4 regions of the Streptomyces sp. NBC_00829 genome follow, and region 1 is predicted to be linked to each of the others. Evidence: riboswitches for the same ligand, from Rfam matches in the RefSeq annotation. Region 1 holds a riboswitch; each other region holds the start of a gene.
What was found. A riboswitch is a leader RNA that binds a small molecule or an ion and turns the genes downstream of it on or off. The one in region 1 is predicted to bind cobalamin.
Positions count from the first base shown of each region.

Region 1 (7,015 bases):
GACCAGGCATTCAACCAACTACGGTGACAGGCGACAGTCCCGGTCGAAGAGGGCTCCGCAACCTGGTACACGCGTTGCCACCGGCCCGGTCAGGCCGCTTCCGCGCTGTTCCGATCGGTGCCGGCGTCCTCTGACCATCGCCGGAGGCGACAACGCTCCAGGTCACGAAGGCTCCGGCGGTGCGGCGACCGCAGTAGTGCGAGCAACGATCTCCCGGAAGGTGGGAATTCCCAGGTCGACAGCCTCCTGCTTCCGGGCGATCTGTGCCTCGAGTTGGGCAATCTTCTCCTCGGCGTGGATCAGGCTGCTCTGCAGTCCTTCGATCTCGCCGAGCCAACCCTCGCGTTCGGCTTCCAGGATACCCGCGAGGAGGTTGTCGCGGATCTCGACGAGCCGCGGCCGTTCGGACGCGTGAACGATCAGGACGGGGCAGCGGACACAAGCTTAACCGAACTGATCTTGAAGCAGTTCTCGGGAAGGTCGAGCGCCGGTCCGCTCACAGAAGGTGATGAAAAGTCGTGTGAAATTCGGGGGGTTCGGCGTGTCGCGGACGGGCTGACTCGGGAAGGTTCAAGCCGCGCCGAGCGACGTGGGTGCCTGGTGAGTCCTGCGCAACCAGTCGTCGAGGGTGGCGAAGTCCGATTCGGTGAGGCCCAGGCGGGGGTCGACGCGATGGAGCAGAGCATGTCCTGGATGGTGAGTGGATACCCAGGCGCGATCGGTGTCGGTGATCTCGTCGTCGACCCATGTGAATGAGCGTCCGGCAGCCCAGTCGACGAGGGCGCGGGTTTTCCAGTGCAGTCCGTCTCGCTCGTCCTGCTCTTCTTGGTCGGACGACTCCGGCCAAAGCACAACTGCCAACTGCGGCAGGCCGATCCGCGGGGCTATGTGTTCGTTCGCATCCGCCATCCTTCTCTGAACTAAGGGGTCGTCCTGCTTGGGCTGTTGGGTAGCCTGCGGTCGTGGGAACGGGAATGAACACTGACGGCTGGCTGGAAGACACGCGGACGTCCTACGACACCGTCGCTGCTAGTTATGCCGACCTGACGCGTCACCTTCTGGATGAAACGCCCGAGGAGCGCGCGGTCCTGGCGTTCTTCGCCGCCCTGGTGCGTGCCCAGGGCGGGGGACCCGTTGTGGACGTGGGATGCGGGACGGGGAGGGTCACGGCTCACCTGTGCCAACTGGGCGTGGACGCGTTCGGGATCGACCTGTCGCCCGGAATGATCGAGGTGGCTCGGCGTGATCACCCCGGCCTCCGGTTCGATCTCGGCTCCATGACGGACCTCGCCCTCGCCGACGCCTCGATGACTGGCCTGGTCGCTTGGTACTCGCTGATCCACATCCCCGACGACGAGCTCAGCTCGGTCTTCGCGCACTTCCAGCGAGTGCTGCGGCCCGGTGGGCCGCTGCTACTCGGCTTCCACGTCGGTGATGAGTCACAGTTGAAGACCCAGGGCTATGGCGGGCACCCAATGAACGTCTATGTCCATCGTCGCCAGCACGACCGAATGTTTGAGTGGCTCGACGATGCTGGATTCGTCGTTGAGAAACACAGAACTCTCACCTCGGCCGAGAGTAAGCTCGGGGGAATCATTCTCGCGCGCCGCGAGGCTCCCGGCCCAGAAAAGTGAATCAATCACCAAGGGAGACTGCACGTCACTTGGTCTTCTTCGTGTAACTCGAATCTGGGCCTGCTGTTGTCGAGTTGCGGCCCGCGATCTGAGTGAAGGTCGGCATTCCAAGATCTACATCTCCCGTGCGACGTCCAATCGCCTGGTCGAGCTGAGCAATTTTGTCCTCGGCAGCCGAAAGGCTTACGCGGAGTCCCTCTACCTCCCCGAGCCAACCCTCTCGCTCTGCCTCGGAGATTCGGTCGATTAGGTTGTCGCGGATGTCTAGCCTGGCTGCTCATAGCCACTCGTTGATGGCTGCGACCAGCACTGTTGCCTCGTAGCGCACGGCCAACTTGTCGTATCTCGTGGCCACCGCGCGGTGCCGTTTCAGCCGGTTGATCCCGCACTCCACCGCGTGGCGCTCCTTGTAGTCCTCCTTGTCGAAGGTCGGTGGCCGGCCGCCTCGGGAGCCGAGCTTCTTGCGGTTGCGGACCTGATCGGCCTTCTCCGGGATGGTGCACTCGATCCTGCGTCTGCGCAGGTAGGAGCGGTTCGCGCGGGAGCCGTAGGCTTTGTCGGCACGGACCTTGTCGGGTGTGGTGCGTGGCCGTCCGGGGCCGGTGCGGGGGACGCGGATGCGTTCGAGGACGGGCTGGAACTGCGGGCTGTCGTGCCGGTGCCCGGCTGTGATCAGCAGCGACAGGGGCTTCTGCCCCTGCTCGGTCGCAAGGTGGATCTTCGTAGTCAGACCGCCCCGGGACCGTCCGAGCCCATGATCGTCCGGCTCTGTGTCGATCCCGCCGGGGGGGGCTCGCGCTGCAGATCCCTTTTTTACGCGCGCCGGCGGCGTGCTGGTGGGCGCGGCAGACGGTCGAGTCCACGCTCACGTCCCAGGTGATCAGGCCCTTCGCGTCAGCCTGGACCTGCAGCTGCTCAAGGATGCGCTTCCAGGTGCCGTCGCGCTGCCACCTGCGGAAAAGGTCGTAGATCCGGTCCCAGGGGCCGTACCGTTCAGGGATGTCCCGCCACGGCGTGCCCGCCCGGGTCCGCCACCGTATCCCGTCGATCAACTGCCGACGCGTCCACGTCCGCGGCCTCCCCTGCTTCTTCCCTGCCGGCAGCAACGGCTCCAGCCGAGCCCACTGCCGGTCCGTCAGATCCCCTCGCGCCACACCATGATCATCGCAATCCAAGATCCACTTTCGCAACAGGCCCTAAAGCTCGTCTTCACCGAACCCGCCCGGGCCGACGTCGAGGTCGCCCTCGCCGAACAGTTCCTAGCCGGACTCGACCACCATCCACTGTTCTCACCACCCAACACACCGCCCGCTTCCGCGACGCCGGTACACCAGGCATCGATTCCTAATGCTGTTTGTCAAGCCGCGAGGCCGACGGGTGGGGCAGGTTCGTAGCGCCGCCCGTCACGGAGGAGAGCCCAGAGGACGTTGACTCGACGACGGGCCAGAGCAAGGACGGCCTGGGTATGGCGCTTGCCCTCAGCTCGTTTGCGATCGTAGAACCGACGAGATTCTTCGCTGTGCCGGATGCTGAACAGCGCAGAGGTGTAGAAGACGCGTTGGAGTCGGCGGTTGTATCGCTGGGGGCGCCGCAGGTTGCCGCTGATCTTCCCGGAGTCCCGCGTTCTCGTGTCTCGCCGCGGCGCCGGGTCTTCGCCTTGGCCCGGCGTCGGAACGGGGTGGGACCCGCACGATAGTTCTGGCACTCTTCGCTGACATACCTCGGCGAGCAGGGGGCCTCGCTGCTCATGCTTTCCAGCGGGGGTGGTGTCGACCTGTACGACCTCGCCGGGCCGGGCGATGCGGGCCGCGTTAGGGTTCGGGAGGCAGAGAAGCCGGAGAACGTCCGCAAGTATTTCAAGCCCTCCGAACCGCGCTGCCAGCAAGGCCGCTGCCGCAATCGGTTGCCGGGTTCGTCCTCAGCCGGGCAGGGCACAAACGTGCCGCGACGGTCGTTTTCCGCTTCCGGATGCTGGACTCCGCTCTTCCCTTCGCTGCGCCACCGCGTAGGCTGACCCCGCAGCTGGTTCGCCCTGCCCTCCAGGCAGGGGCGTCGCAAGAGGGAATCCGGTGGAACTCCGGAACTGCCCCGCAGCGGTGAGTGGGAACGACCGCCGTCATACGCACTGGTCCCGGCACGGGACTGGGAAGCGACGGCCAGTAGGTGCCTTCGGACGAGAAGGCGCGCCCATGAGTCCGAAGACCTGCCACTGCCCGTGCGTGACCTACGCGCGCGGAGATCTCGGCGACCTCGTGGGCGGGTCGGCGGTGAGGGCGGGCACGGCCGCACCCGAGGGTGTGCGCAAACCGGGCCCCTGTTGCCGTTCCTTCGCGTCCCACGACCGTTCCGAGGTCGCTGACGAGTACTCGCGAAGGAGAGTTCCGTGACCACATCAGCAGCCGCGGGAGCCCGGGCCACCGTCCACGGCTACCCGCGCCAGGGACCGAACCGGGAACTGAAGAAGGCCGTCGAGGGCTACTGGAGGGGCACGGCGAGCGCCGACTCCCTCAGGGAGTGTGCCGCCGGCATCCGCCGGGCCAACTGGCGCAGCCTCGCCGACGCCGGCATTCACGAGGTCCCCACCGGTGACTTCTCGTACTACGACCACGTCCTGGACACCAGCGTCATGGTCGGCGCGGTCCCCGCACGTCACCGCGCCGCCGTCGAGGCCGACGCCCTCGACGGCTACTTCGCCATGGCCCGCGGCACGCAGGACGTCGCGCCGCTGGAGATGACCAAGTGGCTTGATTCGAACTACCACTACCTGGTGCCCGAGTTGGGCCCGGACACCGTCTTCACCACCGACTCCACCAAGCAGGTAGCGGAGTTGAAGGAGGCCCTCGCCCTGGGCCTGACCGCGCGCCCGGTCCTCGTCGGCCCGGTCACCTACCTCCTGCTCGCCAAGCCCGCCCCCGGCGTGTCCGCGGACTTCGACCCGCTGACCCTGCTGGACCGGCTGCTGCCCGTCTACGCCGAGGTCCTCGCCGACCTGCGCGCGGCGGGCGCGGAGTGGGTGCAACTCGACGAGCCCGCCCTCGTCCAGGACCGCACCCCGGCCGAACTGAACGCCGCCGCCCGCGCCTACCGCGACCTCGGCGCCCTCACCGACCGGCCGAAGCTCCTGATCGCCTCCTACTTCGACTGCCTCGGCGACGCGCTCCCGGTCCTCGCGAAGGCGCCCGTGGAGGGCCTCGCGCTCGACTTCACCGAGGCAGCCGCCGCCAACCTGGACGCCCTTGCCACCGTGGGCGGGCTGCCCGGCAAGCGCCTGGTCGCCGGTGTGGTCAACGGCCGCAACATCTGGGTCAACGACCTCACCAAGTCCCTCGCCACACTGGGCACGTTGCTCGGGCTGGCCGACCGCGTCGACGTGGCCGCCTCCTGCTCGCTCCTCCACGTCCCGCTCGACGCCGCCGCCGAGCGGGACATCGAGCCGCAGATCCTGCGCTGGCTCGCGTTCGCGCGGCAGAAGACAGGCGAGATCGTCACCCTCGCCAAGGGCCTGTCCCAGGGCACCGACGCGATCGCCGCCGAACTCGCCGTCAACCGCGCCGACTTGGCCTCCCGCGCCGGTTCGACGCTCACCCGCGACCCCGCCGTACGGGTCCGGGCCGCCGCCGTCACGGACGCCGATGCCCGCCGCGCTCAGCCGTACGCCGAGCGGAGCGTGGCGCAGCGCGCGCATCTGGGGCTGCCGTCGTTGCCGACGACGACCATCGGATCGTTCCCGCAGACCGCCGAACTGCGCACCGCGCGGGCCGATCTGAGAGCCGGACGCATCGGCGCCGAGAGCTACGAGGAGCGGATCAGGGCCGAGATCCAGGAGGTGATCGCGTTCCAGGAGAAGACCGGTCTGGACGTCCTGGTGCACGGTGAGCCCGAACGCAACGACATGGTCCAGTACTTCGCCGAGCAGCTCACCGGCTACCTCGCCACCCAGCACGGCTGGGTCCAGTCGTACGGCACTCGGTACGTCCGGCCGCCGATCCTGGCCGGCGACATCTCCCGCCCCGAGCCGATGACGGTGCGCTGGACGACGTACGCCCAGTCGCTCACCTCGCGCCCGGTCAAGGGCATGCTCACTGGGCCGGTCACCATGCTCGCCTGGTCCTTCGTCCGCGACGACCAGCCGCTCGGCGACACCGCACGGCAGGTCGCCCTCGCCCTGCGCGACGAGGTCAACAACCTTGAGGCGGCCGGGACTTCGGTCATCCAGGTCGACGAACCCGCCCTGCGCGAGACCCTGCCGCTGCGGTCCGCCGACCACCCCGCATATCTGGCCTGGGCCACGGAGGCGTTCCGGCTCACCACCAGCGGGGTGCGGCCGGAGACGCAGGTCCACACGCACATGTGCTACGCCGAGTTCGGCGACATCGTCCAGGCCATTGACGACCTCGACGCGGACGTCATCAGCCTGGAGGCCGCCCGTTCGCACATGCAGGTCGCGCGCGAGCTGGCCGAGCACGGCTATCTGCGCGAGGCCGGACCCGGCGTGTACGACATCCACTCCCCGCGCGTGCCGAGCGCGGACGAGGCGGCGGCCTTGCTGCGCAAGGGACTTGAGGCCATCCCGGCGGAGCGGCTGTGGGTCAACCCGGACTGCGGTCTGAAGACCCGCGGCTGGCCCGAGACCCGGGCGTCCCTGGAGAACCTGGTCGCCGCGGCCCGCACGGTCCGCGAGGAGCTGGCCGGGTCCTGATCGAAAAAGCCGGCGGGCCTGGACGCTCGGAGCGTCCAGGCCCGCCGCACAGCGCCGCCATCAAACATACGGTGGCGGTCGGGCACGGCTTGTCGAGCGCGGCTCCGGCTGAAGGCCTGCCGAAGCTCGCCGCGACGGGCAGCTGATTCGTCGAGCGGGCTGTGTCTCACACACATCTCACAGACCTGTCACGAAACGCAGGACGGGGCCGCACCATCTGGGCGGCCCATGGACTGTATAGACAGTCCATGGGCCTTCTGGACAGACGGCAAGACGTGTCGAACCACTTGGTCATCTCCAGCGGCGCGACGTCCTGCGTGCCGCGGGCCATGGCGAAGTAGCCGTCGAGGGCGTCGGCCTCGACGGCGGCGCGGTGACGTGCGGGGACCGCGCCGACCATGACGCTGGTGTCCAGGACGTGGTCGTAGTACGAGAAGTCACCGGTGGGGACCTCGTGAATGCCGGCGTCGGCGAGGCTGCGCCAGTTGGCCCGGCGGATGCCGGCGGCACACTCCCTGAGGGAGTCGGCGCTCGCCGTGCCCCTCCAGTAGCCCTCGACGGCCTTCTTCAGTTCCCGGTTCGGTCCCTGGCGCGGGTAGCCGTGGACGGTGGCCCGGGCTCCCGCGGCTGCTGATGTGGTCACGGAACTCTCCTTCGCGAGTACTCGTCAGCGACCTCGGAA
Region 1 is NZ_CP108867.1:7,293,068-7,300,082, reverse strand. It holds gene OG293_RS32790 (TetR/AcrR family transcriptional regulator) at 1-27, shown strand, start outside; partial or broken gene OG293_RS32785 (hypothetical protein) at 571-909, opposite strand; gene OG293_RS32780 (class I SAM-dependent DNA methyltransferase) at 975-1,634, shown strand; one part of gene OG293_RS32775 (IS5 family transposase) at 1,912-2,397, opposite strand; one part of gene OG293_RS32775 (IS5 family transposase) at 2,399-2,788, opposite strand; partial or broken gene OG293_RS32770 (transposase) at 2,992-3,255, opposite strand; cobalamin riboswitch at 3,641-3,860, shown strand; gene metE (5-methyltetrahydropteroyltriglutamate--homocysteine S-methyltransferase) at 4,018-6,333, shown strand; partial or broken gene OG293_RS32760 (5-methyltetrahydropteroyltriglutamate--homocysteine S-methyltransferase) at 6,605-6,976, opposite strand.

Region 2 (7,015 bases), 4.6 Mb from region 1:
CGCCGCGCTACGAGACCGTCCCGAACGCCTGAGTCCGCTCCCGTCGTCTCGCCACGGTCCGCACCGGGCCATGGAGGGCGGCGGACCAGCGCCTGGGCGTGCCGCCAGCGCGTGGTGCAGCGGCGGCCGTCCAGCTGCCCGTCGACCGTGAGCAGCGGCAGGCGCAGCCGCGGCGGGCGCAGCCGCGCCGTGTGGAGGCGCGCCCGGCCGGGTCGAGCCGTACGCGTCGCGCCCCGGCCGCCGCCCCGGTCCGGTCGCCGGCCTGTTCTCTCCCGTCCCCCCGTTCGGGAGAGAACCCAGGGTCCGCTGCCTAGAAGTCGTCGTCGAAACCGACCGAGCCCTCGACCGCCACCTGATAGGCGGACGGACGGCGCTCGAAGAAGTTCGTCAGCTCCTGGACGCCCTGCAACTCCATGAAGGAGAACGGATTGTCCGAGCCGTACACCGGGGCGAAGCCCAGCCGGGTCAGCCGCTGGTCGGCGACGCACTGAAGGTACTCGCGCATCGACTCCGTGTTCATGCCCGGCAGGCCTTCGCCGCACAGGTCACGCCCGAACTGCAGCTCCGCCTCGACGGCCTCCTTCAGCATGTCCGTGACCTGCTGCTGGAGCGCGTCGTCGAACAGCTCCGGCTCCTCCTTGCGGACCGTGTCCACGACCTCGAAGGCGAAGTTCATGTGCATGGTCTCGTCCCGGAACACCCAGTTGGTGCCGGTGGCCAGGCCGTGCAGCAGACCGCGGGAGCGGAACCAGTAGACATACGCGAACGCCCCGTAGAAGAACAGCCCCTCGATGCAGGCCGCGAAGCAGATCAGATTCAGCAGGAAGCGGCGCCGGTCGGACTTCGTCTCCAGCCGCTCGATCTTCTCGACCGAGTCCATCCACTTGAAGCAGAACTGTGCCTTCTCGCGGATGGAGGGGATCTCCTCGACCGCGTCGAACGCTGCCGCCCGGTCGTCAGGGTCGGGGAGGTAGGTGTCCAGCAGCGTCAGATAGAACTGGACGTGCACGGCCTCCTCGAACAGCTGTCGGCTCAGATACAGCCGCGCCTCGGGGGAGTTGATGTGCTTGTAGAGCGTGAGCACCAGGTTGTTGGAGACGATCGAGTCGCCCGTCGCGAAGAACGCGACCAGCCGCCCGATCATGTGCTGCTCACCCGGGGACAGCTTGGCGAGGTCGGCCACGTCGGAGTGGAGATCGACCTCCTCCACGGTCCAGGTGTTCTTGATCGCGTCGCGGTAGCGCTCGTAGAAGTCCGGGTAGCGCATCGGACGCAGCGTCAGCTCGAAGCCCGGGTCCAGGAGGTTCTTGTTCTCGGCGGTCATTACTGGCAGGCCTCGCAGGACTCGGGGTTTTCCAGGGAGCAGGCGATCGCGTCGGCGTCGGGCGCGGACGCCTGCTGTGCGGGGACGGTGGCGGTGGCGGCCGAGGTGCCGCCCCCGGCCGCGCGGGCGATCCGGGTCGCCGGGCGCGAGCGCAGGTAGTACGTCGTCTTGAGCCCCTGCTTCCAGGCGTACGCGTACATCGAGCTGAGCTTGCCGATGGTCGGCGTCTCCAGGAACAGGTTCAGCGACTGCGACTGGTCCAGGAACGGGGTGCGGGCGGCGGCCATGTCGATCAGGCCGCGCTGCGGGATCTCCCACGCCGTGCGGTAGAGCGCGCGGACGTCCGCCGGGATCCAGCTAAAGCCCTGGACCGAGCCGCTCGACTCGCGCAGCGCCTCGCGGGTCTGCGGGTCCCAGACGCCGAGTTCCTTGAGCTCCTGCACCAGGTAGGCGTTGACCTGGAGGAACTCACCGCTGAGCGTCTCGCGCTTGAAGAGGTTGGAGACCTGCGGCTCGATGCACTCGTACACACCGGCGATCGAGGCGATGGTCGCGGTCGGCGCGATCGCCAGCAGCAGCGAGTTGCGCATGCCACCGCTCGCCACGCGGGTGCGCAACGCGTCCCAGCGCTCCGGCCAGCTGAGCTCGACGCCGTAGTGGTCCGGGTGCAGCACGCCACGGGCGGTGCGGGTCTCGGACCAGGCGGGCAGCGGGCCGTGACGCTCGGCAAGGTCGCAGGAAGCCTCGTACGCGGCGAGCATGATCCGCTCGGCGATCCTCGTCGAGAGCGCCTTCGCCTCCGGCGAGTCGAAGGGCAGGCGGAGCTTGAAGAAGACGTCCTGGAGTCCCATCGCGCCGAGGCCCACGGGACGCCACCTGGCGTTGGAGCGGCCGGCCTGCTCGGTCGGGTAGAAGTTGATGTCGACGACCCGGTCCAGGAAGGTCACCGCCGTACGGACGGTCTCGTCGAGCCGCTCCCAGTCGATGCCGTCGCCCACGACGAACGAGCCCAGGTTGACCGAGCCGAGGTTGCAGACGGCCGTCTCGCCGTCGTCGGTCACCTCGAGGATCTCGGTGCACAGGTTCGAGGAGTGGACGACCCTGCCCGGCTCCGCGGTCTGGTTGGCGGTGCGGTTGGAGGCGTCCTTGAACGTCATCCAGCCGTTGCCGGTCTGGGCGAGCGTGCGCATCATCCGGCCGTACAGGTCCCGCGCCGGGATGGTCTTGCGCGCGAGCCCCTCGGCCTCCGCCGTGCGGTACGCGGCGTCGAACTCGTCGCCCCACAGGTCCACCAGGCCCGGCACATCCGCCGGCGAGAACAGCGACCAGTCGGCGTCGGCCTCCACGCGGCGCATGAACTCGTCGGGGATCCAGTGCGCGAGGTTGAGGTTGTGCGTACGCCGCGCGTCCTCACCGGTGTTGTCGCGCAGCTCCAGGAACTCCTCGATGTCGGAGTGCCAGGTCTCCAGGTAGACGGCCGCGGCGCCCTTGCGCCGGCCGCCCTGGTTCACCGCGGCGACCGAGGCGTCGAGGGTCTTGAGGAACGGGACGATGCCGTTGGAGTGCCCGTTGGTGCCGCGGATCAGCGAACCACGCGAACGGATACGGGAGTACGACAGGCCGATGCCGCCCGCGTGCTTCGACAGCCGTGCGACCTGGTGGTACCGGTCGTAGATCGAGTCGAGCTCGTCCAGCGGCGAGTCCAGCAGATAGCAGGACGACATCTGCGGGTGGCGGGTGCCGGAGTTGAAGAGCGTGGGGGAGGAAGGGAGGTAGTCCAGCCGGCTCATCAGGCCGTACAGCGCGGAGACCTCGTCCAGGGCGCGGACCGAGTCGTCCTCGGCGAGGCCGCAGGCGACGCGCAGCATGAAGTGCTGCGGGGTCTCGATCACCTGACGGGTGATCGGGTGCCGCAGGAGGTAACGGCTGTAGAGGGTGCGCAGACCGAAGTAGCCGAACCGGTCGTCCGCGGCCTGGTCGACGAGGGCGTCCAGTCGCGCGGAGTGCAGCACCACGAACTCGGCGGTGCGGTCGGCGATCAGACCCTCGCGGTGACCGACGGCGACCGACGCGGAGAAGGCGACGGCACCCTGTCCGGCGGCCTCGTCGGCGATGTGACGGGTCAGCAGCCGGGCGGCGAGCCGGGAGTAGGCCGGGTCCTCGGAGATCAGCCCCGCGGCAGCGTCGGTGGCGAGGCTCCGGAGCTCCGCCGCGTCCGATCCGGCATTCCGGCCGCGCAGCGCGGCGGCGGCGACACGGCCCGGGTCGGTGTCGGGCAGATCCGCGGTGAGTTCGGTCAGGGTCCGCAGAAGCGCGGTCCCGGGGCCGTCGGCCACCTGCTCGGAAATGCCTGAAGCCGGATCGGCTGGCGCGATGGTCACGTGGTGCTCTCCCTCGCTCGGCTCTGGGCCGGCGGGGGGAGAGGAGGCCGTACGGCGTGTGGGCACCCGGAGTTGGGCAGCACACGGCACGGCGTCCACCGGCCCAACCGCGAGGCCCGGACGTCTGGGCACCCGGTTCGGTCGAGCCGGATGCGCCGTCGGCAGGTCCTCGGACTGGCGGGGTGCGACAAAGCGCACCACATCACACCGTTGCGGGACAGTTCCGGATTCTCACCGGATTCCCCTGCGGCGACAGCGAGCACGAGCATACATGTGGGGGCGGGTCGATGCGGCACCCCCCACATGTTGTGTCGCGGTCGTTGCGGTGGGCGACAACTCGCGGGCGTTTCGGCGGTTTCGGCATGCCGTGCACCGCGCTCGGGACGGCGCTGCCGGGGCCGATGTGGGGGCCCTCGGGCGGTGTCCCCCATGGCCGGACGGGCTGGACTGCTCGGCCTCGTCCGACAGCACCGGGGGGCTGCTCTCGGGGCCGCACCCTTGACCCCTGACGCCTTGCGGGCGCGTCCTCAATCCCTCCCGGTCCCACCTCCGGTGCCGCCCGGACCCCGCGGGAAGAGCGAGGCCGCCGCGCCCCCGGAGGGAGGCGCGACGGCCCACGTCACCAACTGCGCCTCAGCGGCTGGCTTCCGCCTCCGCCTCCGCCTCAGCCGGAGCCGTCGCCGACGGCAGCGTCACCTTCACGCCCGGATCACCCGCGTCCGCCGTGTAGTCGGACGGCACCGTCTCATCCACACCCTCCGGCGCCTTCGCCGCCCGCAGCGCGAAGGTGAGGACCACCGTCACCACCACGTTCAGGACGAACGCCGTCAGACCGATGTAGCCGATCTCACCCAGGCCCGGGATCTCCGCGGACGACCCGCCGAAGTGCTTCTGCGTAGGGCTCGCCACTCCGTACGCCGCCGTGGTGCCGTAGATCATGCCGACCGCCCAGCCCGTCAGCAGCGCCCAGCGGTGGAACCAGCGGGTGAACAGGCCGCCCACCAGCGCCGGGAAGGTCTGGAGGATCCAGATGCCGCCGAGGAGCTGGAAGTTGATGGCCACGGTCTTGTCCATCGTGAGCACGAAGACCAGCGCGCCGACCTTCACCAGCAGGGACACCAGCTTGGAGACCTTGGTCTCCTGTGCGGGCGTGGCGTCGGGCTTGATGAAGTCCTTGTAGATGTTCCTCGTGAACAGATTCGCCGCCGCGATCGACATGATCGCCGCCGGCACCAGCGCGCCGATGCCGATCGCCGCGAACGCCACACCCGCGAACCAGTCGGGGAACATGTTCTCGAACAGCTGCGGGATCGCCAGCTGGCCGTTCTTCACCTTCACGCCCGCCGCGATCGCCATGAAGCCGAGCAGCGCCAGCAGCCCGAGCATCAGCGAGTACAGCGGAAGAATGGTCGTGTTGCGGCGGATCACCTCCCGGCTGCGCGAGGAGAGCGTCGCCGTGATCGAGTGCGGATACATGAAGAGCGCGAGCGCGGAGCCCAGGGCGAGCGTCGCGTAACCCCACTGTCCCGCCTCGCCCGGCGCCAGGGCACCCCGTGGCTTCTCGGTCACCGGGTTGATCTGTGCGAACGCGTCGCCCGCCTTCGTGAAGACCTCGTCGAAGCCGCCCAGCTTGATCGGGATGTAGATGATCGCGACGGCGATGACGATGTAGATCAGCGTGTCCTTCACGAACGCGATGAGCGCGGGCGCCCGCAGTCCGGAGGAGTACGTGTACGCCGCCAGCACGCCGAAGGCGATCAGCAGCGGCAGGTCCTTGACGAACCAGTTCGTGGTCTCGCCGCCGCCGACGCCCATCACGTCCAGCACGGCCTGGATGCCGACCAGTTGCAGCGCGATGTACGGCATCGTCGCCAGGATGCCGGTGACGGCGACCGCCAGCGAAAGGCCCTTCGAGCCCCAGCGCCCCCGGACGAAGTCCGAGGTGGTGACGTATCCGTGCTTGTGCGAGACGGACCAGAGCCGGGGCAGGAAGGTGAAGATCAGCGGGTAGACGAGGATCGTGTACGGGACGGCGAAGAAGCCCGCCGCTCCCGCCGCGTAGATCGCCGCCGGGACGGCCACGAAGGTGTAGGCCGTGTACAGGTCGCCGCCGAGCAGGAACCAGGTGACCCAGGTGCCGAACGACCGGCCGCCGAGCCCCCATTCGTCGAGACTGTCGCTCTCGGCCCTGCGCCAGCGCGCGGCCAGGAAGCCCATGACCGTGACGGCCACGAAGAAGCAGATGAAGACGGCGAGTGCGACGCCGTTCACGCCGTCCTTCACTTCGACGTACCCCCCTTGCGGGCGCGCTGATCGCGCTGCCACAGCGTGTAGGCGATCATGGTGAGCGCCGTGGAGATCAGCACCCAGAGCATCTGGTACCAGTAGAAGAACGGGATCCCGGCGAAGGCCGGTTCGGTCTTCGCGTAGGAGCTGACCCAGAGCATCGCGACGAACGGCGCGAAGAGGCAGAGGGCGATGATCACCCGTACCGGCGTGATGACCGGTTGTTTCGGTTCGGGCGCTTGTGGCGCCTCGGGCGCGTCGGGCGCCTCGGGCACTGCGGACATTCGGTGTCTCCGTCCCCTCGCTGACCACCTGATACCTGTAGTGCGCAGGAAATCTAGGCGAGGGCTTCGAAGCGAGTCACCCCCGTCCGCATATCGGTACGGCAACGACTGCTCGGCACCTCTGGGCACGGTGGCCGGAAACACGGCATGGCGCCGCAACGGTCGTTGCGGCGCCATGAGTGTCGCGATGTGCGGTGCGGTCAGGGGGCGGGGCGCTGGAGCCTCGCCACGAACTTGTACCGGTCTCCTCGGTAGACGGAGCGCACCCACTCCACCGGCTCGCCCTGCGCGTCGAGCGAGTGCCGCGAGAGCATCAGCATCGGCAGGCCGACATCCGTGCCGAGCAGTCCCGCCTCGCGCGGGGTGGCCAGGGAGGTCTCGATGGTCTCCTCGGCCTCGGCCAGATGGACGTCGTACACCTCCGCCAGCGCGGTGTAGAGCGAGGTGTACTTGACCAGCGACCGCCGCAGAGCGGGGAAGCGTTTGGCCGAAAGGTGTGTGGTCTCGATCGCCATCGGCTCGCCGCTCGCCAGCCGCAGCCGCTCGATCCGCAGCACCCGTCCGCCCGTCGAGATGTCGAGCAGTCCGGCCAGCGTGTCGTCGGCCGTGACGTACCCGATGTCGAGCAACTGCGAGGTGGGCTCCAGGCCCTGGGCCCGCATGTCCTCGGTGTACGAGGTGAGCTGAAGGGCCTGCGAAACCTTGGGTTTGGCCACAAAGGTGCCCTTGCCCTGGATGCG
Region 2 is NZ_CP108867.1:2,648,270-2,655,284, reverse strand. It holds gene def (peptide deformylase) at 1-32, shown strand, start outside; gene OG293_RS10990 (ribonucleotide-diphosphate reductase subunit beta) at 311-1,324, opposite strand; gene OG293_RS10985 (ribonucleoside-diphosphate reductase subunit alpha) at 1,324-3,705, opposite strand; cobalamin riboswitch at 3,848-3,991, opposite strand; gene mctP (monocarboxylate uptake permease MctP) at 4,339-5,988, opposite strand; gene OG293_RS10975 (DUF3311 domain-containing protein) at 5,985-6,275, opposite strand; gene OG293_RS10970 (GntR family transcriptional regulator) at 6,476-7,015, opposite strand, start outside.
Region 2: it holds a riboswitch for cobalamin, as region 1 does, so the genes downstream of both, OG293_RS10985 (ribonucleoside-diphosphate reductase subunit alpha) here and metE (5-methyltetrahydropteroyltriglutamate--homocysteine S-methyltransferase) in region 1, are expected to answer to the same signal.

Region 3 (7,015 bases), 930 kb from region 1:
GAGGCGCACCGGCCCCGACTCGCAGTCCACGACAACGGCGGCGGTGCCCTCGGCGGCATGCAGCCGGGCGGCCCGCGACGCGAGGGCGACGGCATCGCCGTGCGCCCCCGGGACGCGTACCCGTCCGCCGGGGCCGGCGGCCCCGGACCGGGTGGTGCCCGCCTGGCTCCCGGCCGCCGTCGCGCGGCCGTCCGTCACCACGACCAGCAGCGGGCGGCGCGCCGGATCGCGCATCCGCTCCACGCGCAGGACGTCGTGCGCCTTCAGCAGCCCGGCGGCCAGCGGCGTACGGCCGCCGGTCGGAAGCAGTTCGAGCCGGGCCGCCGCCGCGTCCACCGAAGACGTCGGCGGCAGGGCCACCTCCGCCTCCTTGCCGCGGAAGGTGATCAGCCCGACCTTGTCGCGTCGCTGGTACGCGTCGAGCAGCAGCGAAAGGACCGCGCCCTTGACCGCGCTCATCCGTTGCCGGGCGGCCATCGACCCCGACGCGTCCACCACGAACAGCACGAGGTTTCCCTCACGCCCCTCACGCGTGGCCTGGCGCAGATCGTCGCGCCGGACCACAAGACCGCGCCCGCTGCGTCCCCGCGCCCGCTGGTGCGGCGCCGCCGCCTGCACGGTCGCCGCCAGGTGCAGCTTGGTGAGCGCCCCCCGGGGACGCCGGGCACCCGTCGTCCGGCCGTGCTCGGTCCGCGCCCGGGACCTGCGCCCGGCCGCGCCCTCGCCGAGACCGGGCACGGTCAGCATCTTCGTACGGAACGGCTCCGCGGCTCGTACGGCCTGCTGCTCGGCGCCGACCGGAGCCGGTGGCAGCGGGGCCTCCTGCGGCGGCACGGAAGGGTCGTCCTGGCCGCCGCCGGCATCCGGCGGTGTGCCGGGGCCGTCCTGCGGCGGCTGCCCACCGCCGGACCCGGGCCCCTCCGGACCCGGGTCCGGCTCCGGGTCGTCGTCGCCGAACTCCTCCAGCGTCTCGTCGAGCTTGTCCTCGTCCAGCCCCGGAGCGTCGAAGGGGTTGCGCCGACGACGGTGGGGGAGCGCCAGCAGGGCTGCCTGGCGCACGTCCTCGGACGTGACGTCCGCGCGCCCCGCCCACGCGGCCAGCGCCGTCGCCGTGCGCGCCATCACGATGTCCGCGCGCATGCCGTCCACCTCGAAGGCCGCGCAGGTCGCCGCGATCTGCCGCAGCGCGCCGTCCCCGAGCCGGACCCCGCCAAGCAGCGCCCGCGCGGCCACGATCCGCTCCCGCAGGGCCGCCTCGGTCTCCGCCCAGCGCCCGGCGAAGGCGGCCGGATCGTCGTCGTACGCGAGCCGCCGCCGGACCACCTCCACCCGCTGGTCGGGCTCGCGGGAGGCGGCGACCTCGACGGTGAGCCCGAAGCGGTCCAGCAACTGAGGCCGCAGCTCGCCCTCTTCGGGGTTCATGGTGCCCACCAGCAGGAAGCGCGCGGCGTGCCGCACCGAGACGCCCTCACGCTCGACGTACGAGGCGCCCATGGCCGCCGCGTCGAGGAGCAGGTCCACCAAGTGGTCGTGGAGCAGATTCACTTCGTCGACGTAGAGAATCCCGCGGTGCGCTTCGGCGAGCAGCCCCGGCTCGAAGGCCTTCACACCCTCGGCCAGCGCCCGTTCGATGTCGAGCGCGCCGACAAGACGGTCCTCGGAGGCGCCGACCGGCAGCTCGACGGTCCGGGCGGCCCGCGCGAGACCGCCCCCGGGCTCGTGCGGACCGTCGGGGCACGCCGGGTCCGGAAGGCCGGGGTCGCAGGAGAACCGGCACCCGGAGACCACCGCGACCTCGGGAATCAGCGTGGAAAGGGCGCGCACCGCGGTCGACTTGGCGGTCCCCTTCTCACCGCGTACGAGCACACCGCCGACCGCCGGGGAGACGGCGTTCAGCAGCAGCGCGAGCCGCAGGTCGTCCTGCCCCACGATCGCGGTGAAGGGATACGGGGTACTCACAACGCCTCCTTGACGACGGTGTCCGCCGGCCTGCCGGTGCTCATGACGAGCCTCCGGGCGCTCCGGGCGGGATGAACGGAAGGCCGGCGGGGGCCCCCGACTCGACGAGACGCCACAGGGCGTCCGTGTCGGCGTACTCCTCGATCAGATCGCCGAGCCGGTCCAGCTGCTCCTCGCGCAGCGCGTCGAAGCAGGTGCCGGGTGCCGGTACGAAACGCCGGCCGGCGGCCGACGCCACCTCGCGCAGGAAAGCCCTGCGGAAGCCGTCGCTCTCCAGCGAGCCGTGCCAGTGGGTGCCCCATACCGAGCCGACCCGGCAGCCGTCCAGAAAAGGGTCCCCGCCGAGCACGTCGGCGACCCCGTGGTGGATCTCGTAGCCCTCGACCGTCTCTCCGAGCGCGTCGCCGACCGGGCGGGCCAGCGTCTTGTCGACCGCGAACCGTACGCGTACGGGCAGCAGTCCGAGCCCGGGGACCCGTCCCGCCTTCGACTCGACCTCGTCGTCGATCTGTTCGGACAGCGCCTGGAAGCCGCCGCAGATGCCGAGCACAGGCCGCCCCTCGGCGGCCCGGCGTGCCAGAGCCGCGGCCAGACCGCGCTCGCGCAGCCATTCGAGTGCCCTGACCGTGCCCCGGGTGCCGGGCACGACCACCAGGTCGGCGTCGGTCAGTTCCTCGGCCCGGTCCACGAACCGCACGACGACGCCCGGCTCGGCGGCCAGCGCGTCCACGTCCGTGAAGTTCGACATCAGCGGCACGGCGCACACGGCGACGCGCAGCACGTCCTCGCCGACCGGGGGCGCGACCACCGACTCGCGTACGGCCCCGCGCAGCGAGACGCGCAGCCCGTCCTCCTCGTCGATGCCGAGACCGTGCGCGTACGGCAGCACCCCGTAGGTGCGCCGACCGGTGAGCCCGTGCAGCATCTCCAGGCCCGGTTCGAGGAGCGACACATCGCCGCGGAACTTGTTGACCAGGTAACCCGCGATCAGCTCCTGGTCCTCGGGGGCGAGGAGCGCCGTCGTACCGAAGAACGAGGCGAACACGCCGCCTCGGTCAATGTCGCCGACCACCAGCACCGGCAGCCGTGCGGCCCGCGCGATGCCCATGTTCACGATGTCCGTGCGCCGCAGATTGATCTCGGCCGGACTGCCCGCCCCCTCGCAGATCACGGCTTCATACGTGCCCCGCAGTTCCTCCAGGCACTCCAGGACGGTGCCGAGCAGGGCCTCCTGGCGTCCGCCGTGGTAGCCACGGGCGCTCAGCTCACCGACCGGCTTTCCCATCAGCACGACCTGGCTGGAACGGTCGCTGCCGGGCTTGAGCAGCACCGGGTTCATCAGCGCGCTCGGCTCCACGCGCGCGGCCCGCGCCTGCATGGCCTGCGCCCGCCCGATCTCCGCGCCCTCGCGCGTCACGAACGAGTTGAGCGACATGTTCTGTCCCTTGAAGGGCGCGACCTTCACCCCCTGCCGCACCAGCCAGCGGCAGATCCCGGCCGTGACGACGCTCTTTCCGGCATCCGACGTGGTCCCCGCGACCAGCAGTCCGCCGCCCCTGCGCCTGCTCATCCCCGCCCCTTTCCGGCGCGCCGCGCGCGCAGCGCGTGCCCCGCGACGCGGCCCGCCGCGCAGGTCGCCAGAGTCAGCCAGCCGACGCGGCGGGAGAGCCGCACGGCGCGTTCGATGTCCCCGAACTCCACCGGGCGGCCCCCGCTGTTGAGCACCGGCCGGTGCTCAACACGTCCGCCGTACGAGAGGGTGCCGCCGAGCCGTACGCCGAGCGCCCCCGCGAACGCGGCCTCCACCGGTCCCGCGTTGGGGCTCGGATGCTTCTTCGCGTCGTTCCGCCAAGAGCGCACCGCCCCGCGCGCGTCCTCGCCCGCGAGCACAGCGAGAGCGGCGGTGAGCCGGGCGCCCGGCCAGCCGGCCACATCGTCGACGCGGGCCGAGGCCCAGCCGAACCGCCGGTAGCGGGGCGACTTGTGCCCCACCATCGCGTCCAGGGTGTTGACCGCGCGGAAACCGACGAGGCCGGGGACACCCGCGAGCGCGCCCCAGACCAGGGCGCCCACCACCGCGTCGGAGGTGTTCTCGGCGACGGACTCCACCACGGCTCGGGCGATCTGCTGTTCGTCCAGGGAGTGCGGATCACGCCCGCACAGATGCGGCAGCCGCTCCCGGGCCGCGTCCACGTCCCCGGCGGCGAGTGCGCCGCCGATGGTCCGCGCCTCCCGGCCGAGCGAGGTGCCGCCGACGACGGCCCACGTGGCGGCGGCGTTCAGCGCGACGGAAGCGGCGGGGCGGCCCCGCAGGGCGCGGCCGAGAAGCGCGGCGGCAGCGACGGCGCCCCCGGCGCACACGGCGGTGTGCAGCGCACCCCAGCCCCGGTGGTTTCGCCACAGTGCACGCTCGACACGCGACGCGGCCCGCCCGAACGCGGCGACCGGATGTCCCCGGCGAGGGTCACCGAGAAGCAGGTCACCGGCGAGGCCGGCGGCGGCGCCGTACACGAATTCACGGTCGGCACGCATCGGTTCAGGCCGGCGTTCCGCCTGGTAGGGCCTTCGTACTCACAGCAGGAAGTGAACCGCAGCCGGGCATGGCGATATGTCCTCACTCAGGGTGTCCGCGCCCTGGTTCGACGTGACGGGCGGCGAGAGTTCCTGGCTTCCGGAGGAGTGCTCCTCCGTGACAGTGGCGGGACCGCGCCGGATTCGCACCGGCTTCCTCTTCTGCCGCCCAGGGACGTGTCTCCCACGACATGTCCCAGATGGCCTCGGCAGTCCACCACGCTGCGAGAACGGCCGTCAACTTGCCTTTGACCTGCGAAGGGAGAGTGTGCTGCGGCACACACGCCGGGCCGGCCGCCCCGGGAGGGGTGACCGGCCCGGCTGGTGGGACGGGTGGTGAAGGCGCGCCCTCAGGTGACGATCAGATAGATGCCGTACGCCACGGCCCCGGCGCACAGCGCGAAGCAGGCGTACGCGCCGGTGCGTGCGAGCGCCGCGGAGCCGCCCTGCGCGGCGGCGGACTCCTGCTTGGTCATGCCCACCACGCCGAGGGTGAACAGGCTCACGAGAGCCACCGTGGCCACGAGGCTCACGCCGAAGACGGAGCCGAGTGCTGCCCAGTCGATGTTCATGCTGATCTGTCCTTACACCGTGGCCGGCTGGGGCGGCTCGGAGTCGGCCGCGGGGGCCGGAGCCGAGATGGTCGTCTTGAGATCCTGCGCGGGCGTGCCGACCGGCGGCGGGGAGACGGCGGCGATCGCGGCCGTCACGACACCGGCGGGCTCGGCGTCGGCGTCCGCCTCGTTGACGTTGGTGTGGTCGACGACCTGGCGGCGCGAGACGAGCCAGATCGCCGCGCAGGCGCCGATCAGGAACGCGGCGACCACCGCAACACCCCAACCGCCCTGCTTGGTCACGAACTCCGAGCCCGCGGCCACCAGCCCGGCGGCCGGCAGGGTCAGGCCCCACGCGACGAACATCCGGGTGGCGGTCGACCAGCGGACCACACCGCCCTTGCGGCCCAGTCCCGCGCCCATCACGGCGCCGGAGCAGGAGTGCGTGGTCGACAGCGAGAAGCCGAGGTTGGAGGAGGCCAGGATGACGCTGGCGGCGCTGGTCTGGGCGGCGAAGCCCTGCTGCGGCTGGAGGTCGGTGAGGCCTTTGCCCATGGTGCGGATGATGCGCCAGCCGCCGAGGTAGGTGCCCATCGCGATCGCGAGTCCGGCCGAGAGGATGACCCACAGGGGAGGGTTGGAGCCGGGCGAGAGCACGCCCCCGGCGACGAGCGCCAGCGTGATGATGCCCATCGTCTTCTGGGCGTCGTTGGTGCCGTGGGCGAGGGAGACCAGGCCCGCCGAGGCGATCTGGCCGGAGCGGTAGCCCTTCGCGGTGGCCTTCTCGTCGGCGTTCTTGCCGATCTTGTACGTGAGCCGGGAGGCCAGGAACGCGGCGAGGCCCGCCACCAGAGGAGCGGCGATCGCGGGGATCAGAACCTTGGTGACGACCGTGCCGCCGTTGACCCCACTGACGCCGACCGAGGCGACGGTGGCGCCGATCAGTCCGCCCATCAGGGCGTGCGAGGAACTGGAGGGCAGACCGATCAGCCAGGTCAGCAGATTCCAGAGGATGGCGCCGACGAGCGCCGCGAAGATGACTTCGGGGGTGATGCCTGACTCGGTGACGATCCCGCTGGAGATCGTCTTGGCGACCTCCACGGACAGGAACGCCCCGACAAGGTTGAGCGCGGCGGACATGGCCACCGCCGTCTTGGGCTTCAGAGCGCCGGTCGAGATGGTCGTCGCCATCGCGTTGGCGGTGTCGTGGAAACCGTTCGTGAAATCGAACACGAGCGCTGTCACGATCACAATCGCGAGCAGCAAGGTGATGTGTTCCATTTACCCAGGCAATCGTTTGACGTCAGTGGCCCGGCGAACGTAGTTAACCTGGGTGAACGGAAGATGAACTGTGATCGGCTCTGGAGTGTCCTCGGGTGAGGATTCCTCGCTCCGCTTGTGACGGCCGCGATGGCGTCGGGGAAATGCCGTATTTATGGTGATTCAAGTGATCTCCATCATCCATCCGCCCTGTGGCATTCCGTCCCCGCCTGACAGGATCGGCGCATGACCGATCAGGTGCGACAGGAAGTGATCGAGAAGGCGTGGCAGGACCTCGTGGCCACCGCCCGCAGGACGGCGGCGGAGGGCCTGGTGGTGGGCACGTCGGGCAATGTCTCGGTGCGGGTCGGCGAGCTGGTCCTGGTCACCCCGAGCGGAGTGCCCTACGAGCGGCTCACGCCCGGGGACGCGATCGGGGTCGGACTCGACGGCAGGCAGCTTCTCGGCGACCTGGCCCCCACCAGTGAGCTGCCGCTGCATCTGGAGGTCTACCGTCACACCGGCGCGGGCGCGGTCGTCCATACCCACGCCGTGCACGCCACCGCGGTCTCCACCCTCGTCCCCGAGCTCCCGCCCGTCCACTACATGGCCGCGGCCCTCGGCGGGAGCGTCCGCGTCGCCCCCTACGCCCTGTACGGAACCCAGGAGCT
Region 3 is NZ_CP108867.1:6,361,029-6,368,043, forward strand. It holds gene OG293_RS28305 (putative cobaltochelatase) at 1-1,959, opposite strand, end outside; gene OG293_RS28310 (cobyric acid synthase) at 2,000-3,529, opposite strand; gene OG293_RS28315 (cobalamin biosynthesis protein) at 3,526-4,491, opposite strand; cobalamin riboswitch at 4,596-4,733, opposite strand; gene OG293_RS28320 (hypothetical protein) at 4,881-5,102, opposite strand; gene OG293_RS28325 (anion permease) at 5,115-6,365, opposite strand; gene OG293_RS28330 (class II aldolase/adducin family protein) at 6,591-7,015, shown strand, end outside.
Region 3: it holds a riboswitch for cobalamin, as region 1 does, so the genes downstream of both, OG293_RS28315 (cobalamin biosynthesis protein) here and metE (5-methyltetrahydropteroyltriglutamate--homocysteine S-methyltransferase) in region 1, are expected to answer to the same signal.

Region 4 (7,015 bases), 1.5 Mb from region 1:
CTCCAGACCGGCGGTGCCCGCGCCGAGAGGGCGCAGCGCGGCACCGACCGCCGCGAGCACACCGAGCATGGCCACCGCCTTGGCGTCCATGCCGGTGTCGGCGATCGTCGCCACGACGACCGCGACGAGGAGCGGAAGCAGGGCGGCGAAGAGCCAGGGGGCGTCCGCGGAGTGGGCGAGCCCGGAATCGGCGTCCGCGAGCAGCGGCCAGCCGAAGGCGATCACGCCGATCGCGCTGGTCAGGGCCAGGGCGACGACGGAACGGGGACCAAGGCGCAGGGTACGGGCCTGCCGGGTATGAGGAGAACGGGTCACAGCGCGTCCCTGACCTGGGAGACGGTCAGCCACTGCTGAGGGGCGAGGATCTTGGCGACCTGCGGTGCGAACGCGGGCGACGAGACCACGACCTCGGCCGTCGGCCCGTCCGCGACGACCTCGCCGTCGGCCAGGATCACCACCCGGTGCGCGAGCTCGGCGGCCAGCTCCACGTCATGGGTGGCCAGCACGATGGCGTGCCCCTCGGCGGCCAGCTCCTTCAGGACGCCGACGAGCCGGGCCTTCGCCGCGTAGTCCAGACCGCGCGTCGGCTCGTCGAGCAGCAGCAGCGGGGGCCGGCCGGTCAGCACGACGGCCAGCGCGAGGGCCAGGCGCTGCCCCTCCGACAGGTCCCGGGGGTGAGCCCCGTCGGCGACGCCGGGCAGCAGCTCGCCGACCAGGGCTCGGCAGGCGCCGGGCTCCGCGCCCGCGTCCGTGTCGGCCGCGGCGCACTCGTCCGCCACCGTGTCCGCGTACAGCAGATCCCGCGGCTCCTGCGGTACGAGCCCGACCTGGCGGACCATCTCGCGGGGGTGGGTGCGGTGGGGGGTGTGCCCGCCGACCAGTACGGAGCCGGAGGAGGGCTCGACCATGCCGACGAGAGCGGCGAGGAGGGTGGACTTCCCGGCGCCGTTGCGGCCCATCAGGGCGATGGTCTCGCCCGGGGCCACGGTGAGGCTCACGTCGTGCAGCGCTTCGACCCGGCCGCGGCGGACGGTGAGGCGCCTGGTGGTGGCCGTGGTGCCGGGGCGCTGTCCCGGACTGGGCGCCTCCACCGCCTGCGGGGCCGCTGCCGACGGGGTGGGGGAGGACCCGGCCAGCCGGTCCCGCAGCGCACCCGCCCTGCGCCTCGCGTCCCGTACCGACAGCGGCAGCGGATCCCACTTCGCCAGCCGGCCCAGCTCCACGACCGGCGGACACACGGGCGAGACCGCCATGATCTCCGCCGGCGTGCCGGTCACCGGAGGCATGCCGGGCCCGGGGAGCAGGACGACCTGGTCCGCGTACTGCACGACCCGCTCCAGCCGGTGCTCGGCCATCAGCACCGTCGTGCCGAGGTCGTGGACCAGCCGCTGGAGCACCGCGAGCACCTCTTCCGCCGCAGCCGGGTCGAGCGCGGACGTCGGCTCGTCGAGCACGAGGACCTTGGGGTGCGGGGTCAGCACCGAGCCGATCGCGACGCGCTGCCGCTGACCGCCGGAGAGGGTGGCGATGGGCCGGTCGCGCAGCTCGGCGAGGCCGAGGAGGTCCAGCGTCTCCTCGACACGGCGGCGCATCACCTCGGGGGCGACACCGAGCGATTCCATGCCGTACGCCAGCTCGTCCTCGACCGTGTCGGTGACGAAGTGCGCGAGCGGGTCCTGGCCCACCGTGCCGACGAGATCGGCGAGTTCGCGGGGCTTGTGGGTGCGAGTGTCGCGGCCGTCCACGGTGACCCGGCCGCGGAGGGTGCCCCCGGTGAAGTGCGGGACCAGCCCGGACACCGCACCCAGCAGAGTCGACTTGCCGACACCGGACGGACCGACGAGCAGCACCAACTCGCCCTCGGGGACGGTCAGGTCGACACCCTGGATCGCCGGCCGGGCGGCGCCGTGATAGATGACCGACGCGTCTTCGAAACGGATCACGGGTTCTCCTGCGCGGCGGGGGCTGGGGCGGGGGCGACGAAGGCCGGGAGCAGGCCGGGCAGAATCGACGCGGCCGGCCAGAGCGGAAGCGTGGGCGCGGTCAGCGGCACGACGCCGGGGTGCAGGGCCTGCGGGTCGTAGGCGTTCGCCCAGATCATCAGGGCCGCGACCGCCGCGCCCGAGCCCGCGACCAGCCAGGCCCGGGGGCCCCAGCGGTCGGGGCGGTAGCGGGTACGGACGGAACGGCGGCCACCGAGACGCAGGCCCGCGAGTGCGGCGACGAGCCCTGCGGCCAGCAGGGGCAGACCGTACGAGGCGCCCTCGGCGGCGAGCAGTCCGTACGAACCGGCGCAGACTCCGAGCAGCCCCCCGAGGGTGAGCGCGGTGGTGGTGTGCCGGACGGCGGGCGGGACGTGGGCGCTGCGGCCGTAGCCGCGGGCGTCCATGGAGGCGGCGACGGCGACGGACCGTTCGAGCGCGCCCTCCAGGACGGGCATTCCGACCTGGACGACTGCCCTGATGCCGCCGGTGGGGCGACCGCGGAGCCTGCGGGCGGTCCGCAGGCGTACGACGTCGGCGACCATGTTCGGCGCGAAGGTCATCGCGACGACGACGGCGACACCGACCTCGTACAGCGCGCCGGGGAGGGACTTGAGGAGGCGGGCGGGATTGGCGAGGGAGTTGGCAGCGCCGACGCAGATGAGGAGGGTCGCGAGCTTCGCCCCGTCGTACAGCGCGAAGACCAGCTGCTCGGCGGAGACCCGGCCGCCGATCCGGATGCCCTTCGCCCAGTCGGGGAGCGGGACTTCGGGGAGGGTGAGCAGGGTGTGCATGCCGGGGACGGGCGAGCCGAGGACGACGGAGAACAGGACGCGGATGCCGATGACGACGAGCCCGAGCTTGACGAAGGCACCGTAGGAACGGGCCCAGGGGGCGTCGGTGCGGCGTGCGGCGACGACGTATCCGGCGACGCCGACGATGAGGCCGAGGAGGAGGGGGTTGGTGGTCCGGGACGCGGCGACCCCGAGCCCGAGGGCCCACAGCCACCAGGCACCGGCGTGCAGGGCGTTGCTGCGGTTGGCCTCGGGGGGCCGGAGGCGGGGGAACCGGGGTGGCGGGGAGCCGTCGCCGCGGTGGCTGTCGCGCTGGGGCGGGGGCTCTTGTGGTGCGGGTCGGGGTACGCGGCCCGGCCGTGTGGTGCGGGTTGCCGGTTCCCTCCGGATCGGCTCTCCGCCGTCCGCGGCGGTGAGGCCTTGCGGACCGGTCGCCCGGTGCGGGCCGCCGATCGCCTGCGGGGACGACCCGGTACGGACTCTCCCGGCGGGAAGCGACCATGCGCGACCCTGGCCCACCGTGGACACGTTCACCGCCGACCGGGGTACCCGCGGCGGCGGGAGCGCCACAGTGCCGCGCCGCCGAGTGCGACAACCGCCGCGATGCCCGCGATGACGCCGACCGAAGGGCCGCCGTCGTCCCCGGTGTCGCCCTTCGGCGGCGTCGACGACTTCGGCTCCGTCGCCGAGACCTGCTCGCCGCAGCCCGACTTCGGGTAACCCGTGATCGCGCACAGGAGCGCCTGGCTGTTGTAGCGCAGCGGCTTCGCCACCGACGCCAGCGCCTCCGCGGTCGTCGCGTCCTTCGGCACCTGGGCGCACACCGCCCGCAGGGCGGGCGGCCTCTCGCCCGCGGGGGCGTCCTCCTGGGTGCCCGGGTCGATGACCAGGGCGATCCGCTTGTGGTCCGGCCTGGCGGGCGTCGTGCCGCAGATCGCCGTGAAGTCCGGGGCCCTGCGCGGCTGCGCCGAGTCCCCGCTGTCCGCGCTCACCGAGAAGCGGAAGCCGTTGACCGCGCCGTCTGTGGGCCGTGCCGTGGCGGGGCCCTCGGTCGCGTACGTCCACCTGCCCCCACTGCTCTCCCAGAACGACCAGTAGCGGTAACCGGCCGCCTGCGCCGGCCCCGCGCCCAGTACCGACAGCGCGGCGCCGAGCGCGAGGGCCAGGGAGAGAAGTCGCCGGCGCATCACTGCTGCCGGTTCTTGCGGCGGCCGCTGATCAGGATGCCCGCGCCGACGCTCGCGAAGAAGAGCGCGCCGGCGACCCACCAGACACCGGAGCCCGAGTCTGAGCCGGAGTCCGACTCGGCTTCGGCCTTCTTGGGCTCCGCGGACGACTCGGGCGCGGGGCCCGTCGCGTTCAGCGCCGCCACCAGGTCCGTGCCGCCGAAGCCCTTCGGGTCCGCTCCGCCCGCGCGGGCGGCGAAGATCAGCTGGGCGTACGCCGCCGGGCCGGACTCCTTGGCCCAGGCCGCGGAGTTCTGCTCCAGCCACGCCAGCGGCTTCTTCGCCTGCTCGCCGAGGCCCTGCGCGCTCAGCGCGACAACCGCATCGGCCGTGTTCCCGAAGTCGGGCTTCTCCGCCGGGTCCGACGCGCCAGGCATCGGGGGAGTGTTGAGGTGCCCGGTCTTGGCGAGTGCGGTGGCGAGGTAGGCCGCGCCGTTGTGTGCGGCGCCCTCGATCGCCGTGGTCTTCTCACAGGCCGTCCCCTTGGCGTCCTTCGCGCCCGCGGTGGCGGCCAGGCCCTGGCCGTGTGCGCCGACCACGGCTGCCGCGGTGGAGTCCGCGACGATACCCGGCTGCTTCGGCTGGTAGACGAACGCGCCGCCGTTCTTCGGGCCGCATGGCTGCGCGAAGGTCAGCAGCGCGTCGTAGGGGGTCTTGCCGCCCTTGGACTTCACGCCCTCCGGCTTCTCGCCCGCTGCCGCGAGGGCGCCGATCACGATCGAGGTGGAGTTGGCGTCGCTCGCCCCGCCGGGGTTGTAGCCCCAGCCGCCGTCCGCGTTCTGTACGGACTTCAGCCAGCCGGCCGACTTCTTCACGGCGGCGTCCTGCCCGCCGAGCGCGGCGAGGCCCTGCACCGCGGCGGCGGTGGCGTTGGAGTCCAGCGGCAGCTTGGTGTCGCACGGCTTGGCCGCGTCCGCCCGGTACGAGGCGAACGCCCCGCTCGCGCACTGCTGCCCGGTGAGCCAGGCCACGGCCTTCGCCGCGGGCTTGACGCCGGCGGTGTCCTGGGCGAGCAGGGCGAGCGACTGACGCCACACGCCGTCATAGGTCGGGTCGCCCTTTCCGTACAGGCCGGGCGGCAGCGCGGCTGACGGTATCGGCGACGGCGCGGCGATCGCGGCCGGGGCGGCGGCCGAGGTGATGGCCATGCCGAGTACGGCGGAAGCGGCGAGCGCGGCGGCGCTGCGGCGGGCGGTGGTCATGGCGGGGTGTGCCTCTCCTGCGGGAGCCGGGCACGGGCACGCTGAGGCACCAGGGCTCCGGCCCCGTATCCCTCGACGGTGCCGGCCACCGGCGGCTGCCGGTGGCGCGAGCCGGTCACGACCGTACGAGGCATTCCGGCTCACCGCCTGCGAGGGCGGCTCACGGTTGCGGGTCAGCGCCGGATTCGCACCGGCTTCCCCCCGTACGAGTGTGATGACGACTCGCACACTCTACCGGCCGGTCACCTGTGCACGACCGGGCGCATCCCGCCCCGGGCGGCGGGCGCACGGACCGGCCGGGCCGAGGCGGTGGGCGGCCGTCGAGCCGACGGCGGAAGCGGCGGCGGGGGGTGGCGGCGGGGCGGACGTGGCCATGAACCCGACGGGCGCATGCGCCGGGCGGGGCGGATCAGGCGGCGACGAAGGTGGTGGGGGTACCGGTCAGCGCCTCCGCCTGTCCCAGCTTCACCAGCCTGCGCAGATGCGCCTCGGCCTCCGAGACCGCGATGTTCCTCGACCCGTACGGAATCTGCTCCCAGGGCCGGTTCCACTCCATCCGTTCGGCGACCTGCCACGGGGTGAGCGGCTCGGCCAGCAGGGCGAGCAGACCCGTGAGGCGGTCCTCGTGGTGGGTGAGCAGTTCCCGGACGCGGGCCGCGGCGTCGGTGAAGGCGTACTGATGCGCCGGGAGCACCTCCGCGGGGGCCAGCCTGCCGATCCGCTCCAGTGAGTCGAGGTAGTCGCCGAGCGGGTCGGTGACGGTCGCGTCGTCCGGGTCCTCGTACAGGCCGATGTGCGGGGTGATCCCCGGCAGCAGATGGTCCCCGGAGAACAACCGGCCGTTGCCGGGCCGCATCGCCGGGTGGGCTTCCTCCAGATGGAGGCAGACATGGCCGGGTGTGTGCCCCGGGGTCCAGACGGCCCGCAGCCGCCGCCCGGCCAGGTCGAGCAGCTCGCCGGGGACGATCTCCCGGTCGGGCAGGGCGGCGCGCAGTCCCGGCAGCGTACGCATCCGCCCCGAGGCGCGGGCTTCGCGCAGCGGGGCGGTGTGTGCGTCGGGCGCGCCCGCTCTGCTGAGCTTGTCGGCCAAGTAGCCGAGCCAGAGCTCCGGTTCGGCATCACGGGTGCGCCGCACCACGGCACTGTCGGCGGCATGCATCGCGATCCATGCCCCGGACTCCTGCCGGACGCGTCCCGACAGACCGTGATGGTCGGGGTGGTGGTGGGTGATGACCACACCGTGCAGGCCGGCGACCTGGACGCCGAGTGATCCGAGCCCGGCGGCGAGGGCGTCGAAGGAGGCCGGGTCGTCCCAGCCCGTGTCGATGAGGACGGGGCCGCGGTCGGTGTCGAGGAGATGGACGAGGGTGTGCCCGAGGGGATTGTCCGGGATGGGCACCTCGATGGCCCAGACGCCTCCGCCGTGGTCGGTCACCTGCGTCATGAGGTTCTCATCTCTCTCGGCGGCACGGCATGCCCACTATAACTAGAACTGGTTCCAATAGTCGCCCGAGTCGACCGGTTCTCCGGGGGAGTTGACTGATGGGGTTCGTGGATGGATTCGCGAGAAGCGGTGGCATCGGCGAGCGAGAAGCCGCGGATGGAGGTGGAGGCCGTCGAGGACGCGCCGGCCGTCGCGTCTCGGCCGCTCGATCCCGGCGGCCGTCCGGGCTCGATGCCCCGCGATTCCCTGCCCGCCGGCACGGGTGAGGCGTCGGAACGCTCTCCGGTTCCCGCCGTGGACTACTTGAACGAGAACTGGTATCAGTTCTGAATCAGTGTCAGAAAGTGCGCCGGGCAGCGGGAGGCAG
Region 4 is NZ_CP108867.1:5,826,865-5,833,879, forward strand. It holds gene OG293_RS25840 (ECF transporter S component) at 1-315, opposite strand, end outside; gene OG293_RS25845 (ABC transporter ATP-binding protein) at 312-1,943, opposite strand; gene OG293_RS25850 (energy-coupling factor transporter transmembrane component T) at 1,940-3,007, opposite strand; gene OG293_RS25855 (SCO2322 family protein) at 3,307-3,963, opposite strand; gene OG293_RS25860 (prenyltransferase/squalene oxidase repeat-containing protein) at 3,963-5,204, opposite strand; cobalamin riboswitch at 5,313-5,447, opposite strand; gene OG293_RS25865 (MBL fold metallo-hydrolase) at 5,614-6,648, opposite strand; gene OG293_RS25870 (hypothetical protein) at 6,760-6,978, shown strand.
Region 4: it holds a riboswitch for cobalamin, as region 1 does, so the genes downstream of both, OG293_RS25860 (prenyltransferase/squalene oxidase repeat-containing protein) here and metE (5-methyltetrahydropteroyltriglutamate--homocysteine S-methyltransferase) in region 1, are expected to answer to the same signal.